DNA from 2 places in the Tessaracoccus sp. MC1627 genome. Region 1 is predicted to be linked to the other one. Evidence: riboswitches for the same ligand, from Rfam matches in the RefSeq annotation. Region 1 holds a riboswitch; the other holds the start of a gene.
The links. Region 1 has a riboswitch for thiamine pyrophosphate ahead of H5399_RS06200 (thiamine ABC transporter substrate binding subunit). Riboswitches for the same ligand answer to the same signal wherever they lie in the genome.
Positions count from the first base shown of each region.

Region 2: another riboswitch for thiamine pyrophosphate. It lies ahead of thiM (hydroxyethylthiazole kinase); the one in region 1 lies ahead of H5399_RS06200 (thiamine ABC transporter substrate binding subunit).

Region 1 covers NZ_JACJGA010000002.1:228,787-236,095, reverse strand. The annotation lists gene H5399_RS06215 (HEAT repeat domain-containing protein) at 1-636, opposite strand, end outside; gene H5399_RS06210 (AarF/ABC1/UbiB kinase family protein) at 770-2,455, shown strand; gene disA (DNA integrity scanning diadenylate cyclase DisA) at 2,482-3,519, shown strand; TPP riboswitch at 3,572-3,677, shown strand; gene H5399_RS06200 (thiamine ABC transporter substrate binding subunit) at 3,708-4,754, shown strand; gene H5399_RS06195 (iron ABC transporter permease) at 4,733-6,397, shown strand; gene H5399_RS06190 (ABC transporter ATP-binding protein) at 6,391-7,309, shown strand, end outside.
Region 2 covers NZ_JACJGA010000001.1:699,651-706,959, reverse strand. The annotation lists gene tdh (L-threonine 3-dehydrogenase) at 36-1,064, shown strand; gene H5399_RS03105 (glycine C-acetyltransferase) at 1,082-2,281, shown strand; TPP riboswitch at 2,393-2,488, shown strand; gene thiM (hydroxyethylthiazole kinase) at 2,482-3,354, shown strand; gene H5399_RS03095 (thiamine phosphate synthase) at 3,351-4,031, shown strand; gene thiD (bifunctional hydroxymethylpyrimidine kinase/phosphomethylpyrimidine kinase) at 4,028-4,888, shown strand; gene H5399_RS03085 (TenA family protein) at 4,885-5,571, shown strand; gene H5399_RS03080 (hypothetical protein) at 5,575-7,059, opposite strand; gene H5399_RS03075 (glycogen/starch/alpha-glucan phosphorylase) at 7,231-7,309, shown strand, end outside.

The sequences.
Region 1 (7,309 bases):
AGACACCGCATGCAGCGCGACGGTGGTGTCGCCGTCGTCGGCGGAGGCCTCCAAGGCGTCCACCGCTGGGTCGGCATGCGGTCCGCCGAGGTGGCCGAGCGCCTCCGCGGCGTGGGCCCGCACCTCGGCGTCGGGATCACCGAGGGCGGCCGTCAGCGCGGGAACGGCCTTCTCCCCCAGGCGGTGCATCGCGGTGGTGAGGGCGTCGCGTTGCAGCGCATCACCATCGCCCAGACGCTCGGCCAGCGCACCGGCCGCCTCGTGGCGCCCGGTGTTGGCCACAGCGCGGTAGGCCTTGATCGCCACGTCGGCGTGCTCGTCGCCGACGAGCGGACGGAGGCTCTCGAAGTGGGCAGGGTCGCCGATCTTGCTGAGCACGTGCGCACCGGCGCGTCGCTGGTCCGCCTCCGGGCTGGTCAGCATGGCCAGCAGGTCCGCCTCCGCCTCGTCGGCGTGCTGGACAAGGGCCCAGGTGAGGTCCTCGCGGACGCGGGGGTCGCGTTCGATCCGCAGCCGATCCAGGAGGGCCGGCGCGGCCGCGGCGTCCCGCGTGGCACCCAGGGCGAGGGCGGCGTGGCGCCGGGCGGTGCCATCGGTGCTGGCGAGGGTCTGGATAAGTGTCTGAACATCGGTCATGGCTCGACGCTAATCCTTGACGCTGCGTGAAGGTCAAAACGGTTCGCTGACGGAGGATTCCGTAGCCGGTTCACCCCGACCGGGGGGCCAGTCAGCAGTAGCGTGGAGCCAGACCGCCGCTCTCAGGAGAAAAATGCCAGACCTCGCCATGATGACCCAGCTCGGCGGACTGCTCATCCGGCACCTCAAGGCGTTCAACACCGACGCTTCTCCGCTACCCGGCGAGTCCCCCGACGCCACACAGGCCGAGGACGCCGTGAAGTTCACCGAGGGGCTGGAGAAGCTCGGACCAACCTTCATCAAGTTCGGCCAGCTGCTGTCCACCCGCCAGGACCTGCTGCCCACCTCCTACACCGAGGCGCTCACCCGGCTGCAGGACAACGTCGATGCCGTCCCCGTCGAGGAGATCCGGCAGCGCATCGAGGACTCCCTGGGCGCCCCCGTCTCGACGCTGTTCGCGGAGTTCGACGACGTCCCGCTCGCCTCAGCCTCGCTCGCCCAGGCCCATCGGGCCGTCACCCGCACCGGCCGCGACGTGGTGGTCAAGGTGCTGCGTCCGGGCGTCCGGGAACGCGTGCGCAGCGATCTGGCCTCGCTGGCCGAGCTGGCGGACTTCGCCGACGCCAACACCGCCATCGGCCCCCGCCTGGGGGCGGCCAAGATGCTCGCTCAGTTCCGCCGGTCCATGGCCGACGAGTTGGACTACCGCAAGGAGGCCGCCAACCTCGACACCTTCCTGGAGCTCGTCGAGGACGAACCGGACCTCGTGGTGCCCGCCTACATCGCGGATTACTCCACCGACGACGTCCTGACCATGGAGTTCGTCCCAGGCAAGAAGATCACGGACGTCGGCCCGCTGGCGATGCTCGATGTCGACGGCGCCCGGCTGGCCGCCTCCCTGTTCCGCTTCATGCTCAGCGCCATGCTGATCGACGGCATCCTGCACGCCGACCCTCACCCGGGCAACCTGTTCCTCACGCCGGATCATCGGGTGGCGATCCTCGATGTCGGCATGGTGGTGCGGCTTCCACGGCGGCTCCGGAGCGCCTTGGTCAAGCTGCTGGTCTCCATCGGTGAAGGCGACGGCGAGGGCGCCGCGACCATCCTGGCCGACATGGGTCACCCCACCGACGAGTACGACGCGGCGGCCTTCCGCGACGACGTCTCGCACCTGGTGTCGGCGACGCTGTCCATGGGAGCGGACCTCCAGGCGGGCAGCGTGCTGATGCAGCTGGCCCGCGTCTCCGGCGTGCACGGCCTCCGCCCACCCGCGGAGATGACCCTGGTGGCCAAGGCACTGCTCAACCTGGACCAGGCCACGCAGCACCTGGACCCGCGCTTCACCCCCATCGAGGCCATCCAGGCAAACCTCCCCACCATCCTCACCGCCGGCCTGAAGCCCAGCGCCGGGCAGACCCTGCTCGGCACCATCGAGGGCAAGGAGTTCCTGGAGCGGCTCCCCCGCCGCGCCAACCGCCTGCTGGATTCCCTGACGGAGGGGGAGCTGGCGTTCACCGTCAACGCCTTCGACGAGAACCGCGTCCTGATGGTGCTGCAGCAGGTGGCCAACCGGCTGTCCACGGCCCTCATCCTGGCGGCCATCACGATCGCGGCCGCCCTCCTGATGTTCGCCGACGTCGGCCCGCGGCTCCTCGGATACCCGGCGCTCGGGATGGTCTTCTTCCTGCTCGCCGCCGTCGGTGGCCTCGTGATGGTGGCCACCATCCTGTGGCACGATCGGCCCTTCCGCCGCACGGTCAAGCGGACCGACCGGAGGGCTCGCCTCTCCGACGACGCGGGTGGCCCCTCACGCACCTAGACTGGGCTGATCCACAAGGAGGTGTGTTGGCCAAGTCCACCGTTCGCCGCTACCTGAAGCTCCTCGCGCCCGGCACTCCACTGCGCGCCGGACTGGACCGCATCCTGCTGGGTCGCACGGGCGCACTGATCGTGCTGGGCAACAACTCCAAGGTGACGCAGGTGTGCTCGGGCGGGTTCCAGATCGGTGTGGAATGCACCGAGCAGGCGCTGCGGGAGCTGGCCAAGCTCGACGGCGCCATCATCCTCTCCACGGACCTCACCCGGATCATCGCGGCCGGGGTGCACCTGGTGCCGGCGGGTGACCTGCCCACCGCGGAGACCGGAACCCGGCACCGCTCGGCGGACCGCACCGCGCAGGCCGCCGGGGTGCCGGTGGTGACGGTGTCGGCCTCGATGTCGACCGTGTCGCTCTTCCTCGACGGCCGGCGCCACGTCGTCGAAACCGTCTCCCAGGTGATCAGCAGGGCGAACCAGACGCTGGCCACGTTGTCTCGGGTGGTCGCCCGGCTGGGTGACCTGATGGATCAGTTCACGGCCCTGGAGATCGGGGAGCAGGTGACCCTGCGCGATCTCGCCCACGTGGTCCACCGCCTGGAGCTGACCCGCCGGCTGTCCTCGGAGATGCAGTTCCACGCCGACGTCCTGGGGGTCGAGGGCCGGATGGTGGCGATGCAGCACGCCGAGCTCGCCTCCGCGTTCGACGGCGTCGCGGAGTTGCTCACGGAGGACTACGCGCACAACCTGGAGGATCCCGCCGAGTTCGATCTGGCCCGCCTGCACAACTTCTCCACCGAGGAGCTGTTCAGTGGGGCGCTGGTCGCGCAGCGACTCGGCTTCGGGCCCAACCCCAACATGGAGCAGGCGGTCGCCACACGAGGTGTCCGCCTGTTGACCAAGGTGGGGCGCCTGCCGGCGCCCCTGGTGACCAGGCTCGTGGACCGCTTCACCATCCAGGAACTGTTCGCCGCCCCGCTGAGCGCGCTGCTCGAGGTGGAGGGCATCGGGCAGCTGCGGGCACGCCAGGTCCGCGACGCGATGTCGAGGATCGCCGAGATCAACTGACTGCACACGGCCGCGGACCAGTGGAGGAGCCCCCTGCCGCCGGTATAGGCTGGGGGCAACACAGGGGAGCGCCACGGGGCGCTGAGAGTGCGGGAAGTCCGCAGACCCTCAAACCTGATCCGGTTAGCACCGGCGTAGGGAGTGAGATCTCCTCGGCCCGGCCGAGCCTCCGAAAGGAGACAACCACCATGATCAGCACCAGCCGCGCCCTCGCAGCCGGGGCAGCCGTCCTGGCGCTCAGCGCCTGCGCAGGCGGCGAGCCCGCCACCACCGGAGCGCCGACGGCCACCACCACCGAGACCAGCTCACTGACCGTGTTCACCCACGACGCCTTCACCCTGCCCGACGAGCTGAAGGCCCGCTTCGCCGAGGAGACCGGCTACGAGGTCACCTACACCACCCCGGGCGACGCTGGCGCCCTGGTCAACCAGCTGATCCTCACCAAGGACTCCCCGCTCGGGGACGTGGTGGTGGGCGTGGACAACACGTTCGCGTCGCGGGCCTCCGAGGCGGGGGTCCTCGCCCCCTACACCTCCCCGGCATCCGCGTCGCTGCCCGAGGAGTTCCTCGCCACGGACCTCACCCCCTTCGACTACGGCGACGTCTGCATCAACGCGGACACCGTCTGGTTCGAGGCCAACGACCTCCTCCTACCGGTGACCCTCGACGACCTGGCCGAGCCCGCCTACAAGGACCTGCTGACGGTCACGAACCCGGCCTCGTCGTCGCCGGGCCTGGCCTTCCTCATCGCCACGGTCGGCGCCAAGGGCGACGGCTACCTGGATTACTGGCGGGCGCTGATGGACAACGGCGCCAAGGTGGCCTCGGGTTGGACGGAGGCCTACTACACGGACTTCTCCGGCGCCGACGGCAAGGGGCCACGGCCCCTCGTGCTGTCCTACGCCACCTCACCGGCCTTCACTGTCGCGGGGGACGAGTCCACCACCGTCGCGCTCCTGGAGACCTGCTTCCGGCAGGTCGAGTACGCGGGCGTGATCGCCGGGGCTGAGAACGCGGTGGGGGCCGGGAAGTTCATCGACTTCCTGCTCACCCCCGAGGTGCAGGCCGCGATCCCCGAGAACCTCTACATGTTCCCCGTCGTCCCCGACACTCCCCTCCCCGAGCAGTGGGAGAAGTTCGCGGTGCTCCCCGACGAGCCCATCGACGTCCCGCAGTCCGAGATCGGTGCCAACCGCGACGAGTGGATCAGGGCGTGGACCGACGCCACCAGTTGAGCCGCGGGCTCTGGTGGGCGGGCTGGACGGTCGCGGCGGGGGTGCCGGCCGCCTTCCTGGCCGTCTTCTTCGCGTGGCCGGCCGCCAGCCTCGTCGCCCGCGGCCTCCACGACGGCTCGGCCTGGACGCTTGAGGGCTTCGCGTCGGTCTTCGGCTCCCCCCGCACGTGGGGGGCAGTGGGCTTCACGCTCGGCTCGGCGTCCCTGTCGACGGTGCTCTGCCTCGCGCTCGGTCTTCCCGGCGCGCAGCTGCTGTACCGTCGCCGCTTCCGCGGCCGAGACACGCTCCGCGCGCTGGTGACCATCCCCTTCGTGTTGCCGACGGTGGTGGTGGGCGTGGCGTTCGGGTCGCTGTTGCGCCCCGACGGGCTGCTCGGCTGGCTGGGCCTCGGCGGGACCGCCTCCGCGATCCTCGCCGCGATGGTCTTCTTCAACTACTCGGTGGTGGTGCGCACCGTCGGCACCTTCTGGGCCCGCGTCGACCCCCGGCTCACGCAGGCCGCTGCCACCCTCGGCGCGTCCCCGGCGCGGGTGCTGGTGACGGTGACCCTCCCCACCCTGGCGCCCGCGCTGCTGTCGTCGGCCTCGCTGGTGTTCCTGTTCAGCGCCTCCTCCTACGGGATCGTGATGGTGCTGGGCGAGACCCGGTTCCGCACGATCGAAACGGAGATCTGGTTCCTCACCACTCAACTGCTGGACCTGCCGGCGGCGGCGGCCCTGTCCGTGGCGCAGCTCGTGATCGTCACCGCGACACTCTGGCTCAGCGCCCGTGCCCAGGCCCGCATGACGCGCGCGCTACGCCTGCAGCCCGACGTGGTGACCGCCCGCCCGCTCGCGCTGCGCACAGACTGGCCGGCGGCCGGCCTCACGCTGGCCGTCGCCGTCGTGCTGCTGGGCCTCCCGCTGGCCAACCTGCTGTGGCGCTCCCTGCATGTCGGCGGGCAGCTCAGCCTCGGCAACTTCGCACTCCTGGGCGACGTCGGCGGGCCCGGGGCCGGGGTGTGGGGTGCGCTGCGCACCACCGTCATGACCGCGCTCACCGCCACGGCCATCGCCCTGACGCTCGGCATGCTCGTGGCGTTGGTGGCATCCAGGCGCCCGCGCCGCCGACGCGGTCGGCACGCCCTGGCCGCCCTGGAGGGGCTGTTCCTGCTGCCCTTGGGGGTCTCGGCGGTCACAGTCGGCTTCGGCTACCTGATCACGCTGAACCGGCCGCCGCTGGACCTGCGTTCGAGCATCGTGCTGATCCCCATCGCCCAGGCTGTGGTGGCCCTCCCGCTGGTGGTGCGGACGCTGCTGCCGACCCTGCGCGCCATCGATCCCCGGCAGCTGGAGGCCGCCGCGACACTCGGCTCCACGCCGCTCCAGGTGCTGCGACGGATCGAGCTGCCCCACCTGGCGCGCGGGCTCGGGCTGGCCACCGGGTTCGCGTTCGCCACGTCGCTGGGCGAGTTCGGGGCCACCTCCTTCCTGGCGCGTCCCGACAACCCCACCCTGCCCGTGCTGATCTTCAGGGCCTTCGGCCGCCCAGGCGTCGAGAACTACGGGCTCGCCCTGGCCGCCTCGGTGCTGCTGGCAGTATTGGCGGGAATCACCATGGCGCTCGCGGAACGCGTGCGGCCGAAGGAGGTAGCCACGTGGTAGCACTCGAGGTTCGAGACGCCGTCGTGCGCTACGGCGACACGGTCGCGGTCGACGGCGTATCCGTGGCCGTGCCGCGGGGAAGCGTGGTCGGCCTCCTGGGGCCGTCGGGGTCCGGGAAGTCGACCCTCCTGCGCGCCATCGCGGGGCTCGAGCCGCTCGTGGCCGGTTCGGTGTCCTGGGAGGGGCAGGATCTCGCCGGCACCAAGGTGCACCAGCGCAACTTCGGGCTCGTCTTCCAGGACGCGCAGCTGTTCCCCACCATGACGGTGGGTAGGAACATCGCCTACGGGCTGGGGCGGCTGGCACGCGAGGAACAGCGCGCGAGGGTGGCGGAGATGCTGGAGCTGGTGGGGTTGCCCGGTTACGAGCAGCGCCGCCCCACCGAGCTGTCCGGGGGCCAGGCCCAGCGGGTGGCGCTGGCCCGCTCCTTGGCGCCGTCGCCGCGCGCCTTACTACTTGACGAGCCGCTCTCTGCGCTGGATACCGGGCTGCGCCGTCGCCTGGCCGACGATCTGGCCAGGATTCTGCGCGAAACCCACACCACCGCGGTCTACGTGACCCACGACCATCAGGAGGCCTACACCATCGCCGATTCGGTGGCGGTGCTGCACGAGGGCAGGCTCCTGCAGATGGCCGACCCCGAGGCGCTGCGCAGCGCGCCCTCCTCCAAACAGGTGGCGGCGTTCCTGGGCTACCGCGCGTTCGTGACCGAGCACCAGGCGCGGGAGTTGGGATGGCACGGCTCGCTGCCGGTGGGTTTCGTGCTCGGCGTGGGGCCGAGCTCGTTGGCGCTGGACGACTCGGGCGTGGACGTGGAGGTCGTGGATCAGGGGTACACCGTCGACGACGTCGAGATCGGGGTGCGGCTCCCCGACGGTCAGCGGGCCACCGTGTCCTCGCCCGAGCGCATTC
Region 2 (7,309 bases), on a different contig from region 1:
CCCACCGCCCGGGAGTCATCTGCCACGATGAGTCCATGTTGGCGCTAGCGAAGACGCGGCCGGGCCCCGGGCTGGAGCTGATCGAGCTGCCGCGCCCCACCCCGAGCCCGAACGAGGTGCTCATCCGGGTCATGCGCACCGGGATCTGCGGCACCGACCTTCACATCGACGGCTGGGACGGCTGGGCGTCGCAGGTGGTGACCACCCCGCTCATCCTGGGGCATGAGTTCTGCGGCGAGATCGTGGAGTTAGGCTCGTCGGTGACAGGCCTCGAGGTGGGCCAGTTCATCTCCGGCGAGGGGCACTACGTGTGCGGGCGCTGCCGGGCCTGCCTCGCGGGGAAGCGGCACCTGTGCCGCAACACCCGGGGCATCGGGTACCACGTCGACGGCGCCTTCTGCGAATACTTCGCCATGCCGTCGTCGAATGTGTGGGTGCACCATACGCCGGTGGAGCCGGATGTCGCGGCGATCTTCGACCCGTTCGGCAACGCCGTCCACGCCGCCCTGCAGTTCCCGGCGCTCGCCGAGGACGTGCTGGTCAGCGGGGCCGGACCGATCGGGATCATGGCGGCGCTCGTCGCGAAGTTCCAGGGGGCGCGCAACGTGGTCATCACGGACCTCGGCGACGAGCGGCTCGCACTGGCTCGACGCGTGGGGCTGAGCAGCACCGTCAACGTCGCCCGTGAGGACCTGGCGGACGTCTACGAACGCTTCGACATGCGGGAGGGATTCGACATCGGGCTGGAGATGTCCGGATCTGGCGCGGCGCTGTCGTCGATGATCGCGCACATGACCCACGGCGGCCGGATCGCGCTGCTCGGGACGCCGTCGAAGCCGCTCGAGGTGGACTTCACCACCATCATCTTCAACATGCTGACCATTCAGGGGGTCACCGGCCGGCAGATCTTCGAGACCTGGTACGCCATGAGCGCCCTGCTTCGCTCCGGGCTGGACATCTCGGGGGTCATCACGCACCGCTTCCCCGCAACAGGGTTCCGCGAGGCGTTCGATGTCGCGGCGGCGGGGCACGCCGGCAAAGTCATCCTGACCTGGGACGAGTGAGGAGCACCATGGCATTCATGGACCACATCCGCGGCGAGCTCGAACAGCTGCGCGCGGACGGGCTGTACAAGACGGAGGCGCCGCTGACCACTGCGCAGGCAGCGCACGTCGGGACACCGTCGGGCGAGGTGATCAACCTCTGCGCCAACAACTACCTGGGGCTGGCGAACTCGCCGGTGCTGATCGCCGCCGCCAAGCGCGCCTACGACAGGTGGGGCTTCGGCATGGCGTCGGTCAGGTTCATCTGTGGAACCCAGACGCTGCATCAGGAGCTCGAGGTGCGCCTGACGGCGTTCCTGCGCAGCGGGCCCGACGGTCACGACGGCTGGGACACCATCCTGTACTCGTCGTGCTTCGACGCCAACGGCGGCCTGTTCGAGACCCTCTTCGGGGCGGAGGACGCCATCATCTCCGACGAGCTCAACCACGCCTCCATCATCGACGGGGTGCGGCTGAGCAAGGCCGCCCGCTACCGCTACCGCAACCGCGACATGACCGATCTGCGCGCCCAGCTGGAGGCGTCGCGGGGGGCACGGCACCGCGTCATCGCCACCGACGGGGTGTTCTCGATGGACGGTTTCGTCGCCCCGTTGGACGAGATCTGCGCTCTGGCCGACGAGTACGACGCGCTGGTGATGGTCGACGACTCGCACGCGGTGGGCTTCGTCGGGGAGACCGGCGCGGGGACTCCGGAGCGGTTCGGGGTCATCGACCGCGTGGACATCCTCACCGGCACCCTCGGCAAGGCGCTCGGCGGCGCGTCGGGCGGGTACACGTCCGCGAGGCGTGAGGTGGTGGAGCTGCTGCGTCAACGGTCGCGGCCGTACCTGTTCAGCAACTCGCTGGCGCCGTCGATCGTCGCGGCGACAATCGCGTGCCTGGAGCTGCTGGAGTCGTCGTCGTCGCTGCTGGAACAGCTGGCCGAGAACACGGCGTACTTCAGGCGACGGATGGTGGAGGAGGGCTTCGAGATCCCGGAGTCAGACCACGCGATCGTGCCGGTGATGCTCGGCGACGCGGTGCTGGCGGCGAGGATGGCCGACGAGGTCCTCGCCCGGGGCGTCTACGTGAGGGCGTTCTCGTTCCCCGTCGTACCGAGGGGGGCTGCCAGGATCCGGACCCAGATGTCGGCGGGACTGTCGCGGGCGGACTTGGATGTCGCGGTGGAGGCGTTCGTGGCGGCCCGCGCCGCCGTCGGCGACGCTCACCCCGCCTAATCCGCGGATACGGTCCCCCAGTGACGGGCCCCACGCTCAGACCACCACCGGGACACCGCCACAACGGGCACTTCTCCGCGGTCAGCGGGGCGGGAAGGGCGGCTGGTAGGCTCGCCGACGCCGGGGTGCCCCGAAGTCGGGGCTGAGAACACACCCGCAACACCTGATCTAGGTCGTGCTAGCGAAGGGAGCCACCTCTCATGACCAACCCCACACCCTCAACACCCGACGCCACCAAAGCCAGCGACGCCTCTACCCTCGGACCGACGAGCGCCATCCTCACCGCCGTCCGCGCCGCCACCCCGCTGGTGCACTGCATGACCAACACCGTGGTGCCCGAGATCACCGCCAACGTGCTCCTCGCCGCCGGCGCCGCCCCCGCCATGATCGACCTCCCCGAGGAGGCCGCCATCTTCGCGACGGTGGCCTCAGCCCTACTCATCAACGTCGGCAACGGGCTCTCCGAGCAGCACGAGGGCATGCGGCGCGCGGCGGCGGCCGCCGACGGCGCCGGCACCCCCTGGGTCCTGGACCCGGTCGCGGTCGGCGCCCTCCCGGTGCGCACCCAGCTCGCCCGCGACCTTCTCGCCCACCGCCCCACCGCCATCCGCGGCAACGCCTCCGAGATCCTCGGCCTCGCCGGGGCCAGCGGCGGGGGTCGCGGGGTGGACGCCACCGACGAGGTGGAGGCCGCCGTCGAGACCGCCCGCGAGCTGGCCGCACAGACCGGCGCCGTCGTGGCCATCTCCGGGCCCGTCGACGTCATCGTCAGCCCCACCCGCACCACGCGCGTCACCGGCGGCGACCCGCTCATGCCGCTGGTCATCGGCACCGGGTGCGCGCTGGGCGCGACTGTCGCGGCGGCCCTTGGCGCCACCCGGGCCGACGGCCCTGCCCCGCACGCCTCCCACGACGCGGTCGTCGCCGCCCACGCCCTCTTCGGCGCCGCGGGCCTGGCCGCAGCACGCGAGGCCCGCCACCCGGGCAGCTTCCGCACCGCCTGGCTCGACGCCCTTCACGCGCTCACCCCCGACGAGGTCGCCGCCCTCATCACCGTCGAGGAGCAGCCATGACGCAGGCCACGCCAGGCCTCGCCGACGGTGTGGACTGGCGCGTCTACTACGTCACGGACACCGCGATGTCGGGTGGCCCAGCCCACGTGCCGGGGATCGTCGAGCAGGCCATCCTCGGCGGCGCCGGCGTGGTGCAGATCCGCGACAAGGAGCTCCACGGCACCGAGTTCCTCGCCCTGGCCCGCGCCTGCGTCGACGCCCGTGACAGGGCGTTCGACGCCACCGGACGCACCACGGCGCTCGTCGTCAACGACCGCCTCCACGCCGCCGAGGAACTCGGCCTCCACTTCCACCAGGGCCAGGACGACGGCGACATCAGCCAGGCCCGCGCCCGCCTCGGCCGCGACCTTCTCATCGGTCTCAGCATCTCGACCGAGGCCGAGCTGGACGCGGAGCTGAGCGACCTCACCGCGGACGTCCTCGGCCTCTCGCCGCTCTGGGCCACCCCCACCAAGACCGACGCCGCCCCCGCCCTGGGCCTCGACGGCGCCGCCCGCCTGGTCCTGCGCACCGCGGGACGGGCCAAGACTGTCGCCATCGGCGGCATCAACGCCACCAACGCCGCCGTGGCGATCGCCACCGGGGTCGACGGCATCTGTGTGGTTTCAGCCCTCACCACCGCACCCGATCCCCGAGCGGCCGCCGACGAACTGCTCGCACTCTGGAGAACCCGATGACACGCACGTCCACCCCGAAGATCGCCCTCAGCATCGCCGGCTCAGACCCCAGCGGCGGCGCCGGCATCCAGGCCGACCTCAAGACCTTCACCGCGCTCGGCGTCTACGGCGCGGCGGCGCTCGCTGGGCTCACGGTCCAGAACACGCAGGGCGTCCGCCAGGCCCGCCCCGTGGACCCGGCCTTCGTCCGCGACCAGATCCTCGCCGTCTTCGACGACCTCCCCGTCGCCGCCACGAAGCTCGGCATGCTCTCCAACGCAGCCGTCGCCAACGCCGTCGCCGACGTCCTGGAGGAACGCCGCGACGACGCGGGCCTCATCATCCTGGACCCCGTCATGATCGCAACCTCCGGCGACGCGCTGCTCACCGACGACGCCATCGACGTGGTGCGCACCCGCCTGCTCCCCCTCGCGGACCTGGTGACCCCGAACGTCCCCGAGGCGGCCGTCCTCCTGGACCAACCGCCCGTGACCGACACCAACGGCCTCATCCGCCAGGCCCGGCAACTGGTGGCGGCAGGAGTGCGCGCCGTCCTGGCCAAGGGCGGGCACCTCACCGACCCGGAGCTCACCGACGTCTTCGCCCACGGCACAGAGTTGGCGCTGCTGACCGGCCCGCGCTTCAACACCCGCCATACTCACGGCACCGGCTGCACGCTCAGCTCCGCCATCGCCGCCGTCGCCGCCCGCCGCGGCGACACTCGCGCCACTGGCGTGCGGCTGGAGTCGGTGGAGGAGGCCCGGGACTACCTGATGCGCGCCCTGGACTCTGGCTCGCGGTGGACCCTCAGCCGCACCCCCCACTCGGGCCACGGCCCCGTCGACCACCTCGTGGGGCGCGCCGAGGTGGGGTTGTGAGCATCGACTGGGCCCCCGGCCCGTTCAGCACCCAGGCGTGGGAGGCCACCTCAGCCATCCGGGCGCGCATCGACCGTCTCCCACTCCTCACCGAGCTTGCCGACGGCACCCTGGAGCCCCGCCGCTTCGTCGAGTACCTCGGCCAGGACGACTTCTATCTCCGCGGCTACACCCGTGCGCTGGCCACGCTCGCCTCCCGCGCTCCCACCTCCCGCGAGGCGGCCTTCTGGGCCCGGAGCGCCGGCGAGGCCGTGGAGGCGGAGGTCCTCATGCACGACGCCCTCTTGGCCGACGACCGCCTCCGCGACCTTCCGCGCCCCGCCGTCGCATCCCCCACCACCCGGGCCTACGTCAACTCCCTGCTGGCGGCCACCGCCTTCGAGCCGTACGCGGTAGGGGTGGCGGCGGTGCTGCCCTGCTACTGGGTCTACGCGGACGTCGGCGCCACCCTCGCCGACAGGGCCGCCCACCTCGACGGCCACCCCTACGCCGGCTGGGTGGCCGCCTACGCTGACGCGGCCTTCCAGCAGGTGACGCGCGAGGCCATCACACTCCTCGATGAGACGGCTGCCTCAAGCGACGGCGCGACCCGCGAGCGGATGCTCACCGCCTTCGTCGACGCAACCTGGTACGAGGAACAGTTCTGGGCACGGGCCTACGCGCTGGAGGTCTGGGAAGCCTGAGAATCAGGCGGCCGTGCGCTGCGCCGAGCCTCCGGCCAAGGCCCTGCGCATGGCCCGCACCTGATCGAATCCGATCACCCACCCCGTCATCCGGACGCTGCGGTAGAGCGGCGTCTGGAGCAGATCGCCCTGCGCGTCGTACACCTCGGGAAAACCGCGATCGCGGCGCATGGCGGCCTCGAAATGCCCGATGTGGCGATCCGCCTCCTCCAGATACCCCTCCAACCGGGTGGACCGAAAGAGCAGCAGGAGTGTCTTGATGTACTCCATGCCCCAGAAGCTCCAGATCGAGTCGCCACCGTAGTTCGGCACCGCGAAGCGGACCACGGCAAATTGGCGATGCGACCGCCGCTCCTGTTGATATTTGATGGCGAAGGGGTGCGCAATCCCCTCGGCGCGAATGTAATCCACGGACCTCTCGAAATAGTGCCGCTCATCAGGCGACTCGGGATCCAGGAAGCGGGTGGCCAGCACGATGAGCCAATCCGAGGAGTAGAGCCGTCGAGACGTTCCCTCAGCGGAAAGGTCCTCCAGGAAATGTCCGTCATCGTCGAGCCAGAACGTGTTGAGGATGCGCGACTTCAGCCGGGCCAGGAAATTGAGGTCCGTGGGGATGAGGCCCAGGTCCATGGCGAGGTGGGTGGTCTTCCAGAAGACCACGTTGTCGTAGAAGGACGATTCACGCTTCACGATGTCCTTGGCGCCGGACATGGTCACCGACGGATCGATCAGGCCGAGGTCCTCGTCGAACACGCGGCGACGGTAGCCCAGGTAGTGGCGGATCAGCGCGCCCCGGTAGGTGTCGAGCAGCAGCGCCGCAGCCTCCCGGGTGCCGAGCACCGACTGCTCCTCGCCGTAGCTCGCCGCCCGAGCCGGTTCTCTGCCGAGCAGCGCGCCGAGCGCGTACAGCATGCCGTAGAGGGTGTCTGACGGGTAGGAATGGAAGTTGACGCAGGTCGCCTCCCACGGCCCAATCGGGACGATGGTGGTGGCGAGGTCATCGGTCTTGTCGAAAACACCGAGCGCGTAGGCCAGCGTCTGCAGATAGACAAGTTGCCGGTCACGCCACTGATCGTCGGTGGCAGGCAGCTGGGTGTCCAGCGTGGGGTAGTAGAACACGCCGAGATTGCGGACGGACAGCGAAGAGAAGTGGTCTCCCGAGATCAGCAACAGTTTGGACGGATCGAAGCGGAGCCGGTAGATCTCCTCGATGATCCGATCCACTGACGCACCCCTTCCCGTCCGGGGACGCAACGAGTATCGGCTGGCGAGGATGTGAAAGGCGTTCTTTGCCATCCCGAACACCCTGTAGCGGAGGCCTGTGCGCACCCTCAGCCTGGCGTTTGAGTCGATCGCCTCGATGGCGTTGAGTCTCATCTCCGCCACATATGGACGGCGAACGATCGACAACCTGCTGAAGGGATCAGTCATCATGGCCATCAGCGACCCGACGCTCATCGCCCCGAGAAGGACGTAGAGCATCATCATGGCCCCATCCTAGGGATCCGAGTGGGGGGCCGGGGTGGTCGCCGAGCGCACGTCGTCGTCGTGCGCCCCGCGATTGCGCGGCGCCCATCCACCTCCCCCGCCGGCCACGGGACGATGTCCGCACCCCGGAGGGTTGCGACTTTCTACCGCCGCTCAACTAATGTTTGCGCCATGCCAGATATCGCGCAGCCTGGACGGCCGTTCCCCGCAGACGAGACTCCCAACACTGATACCCGCACATACGGACCCG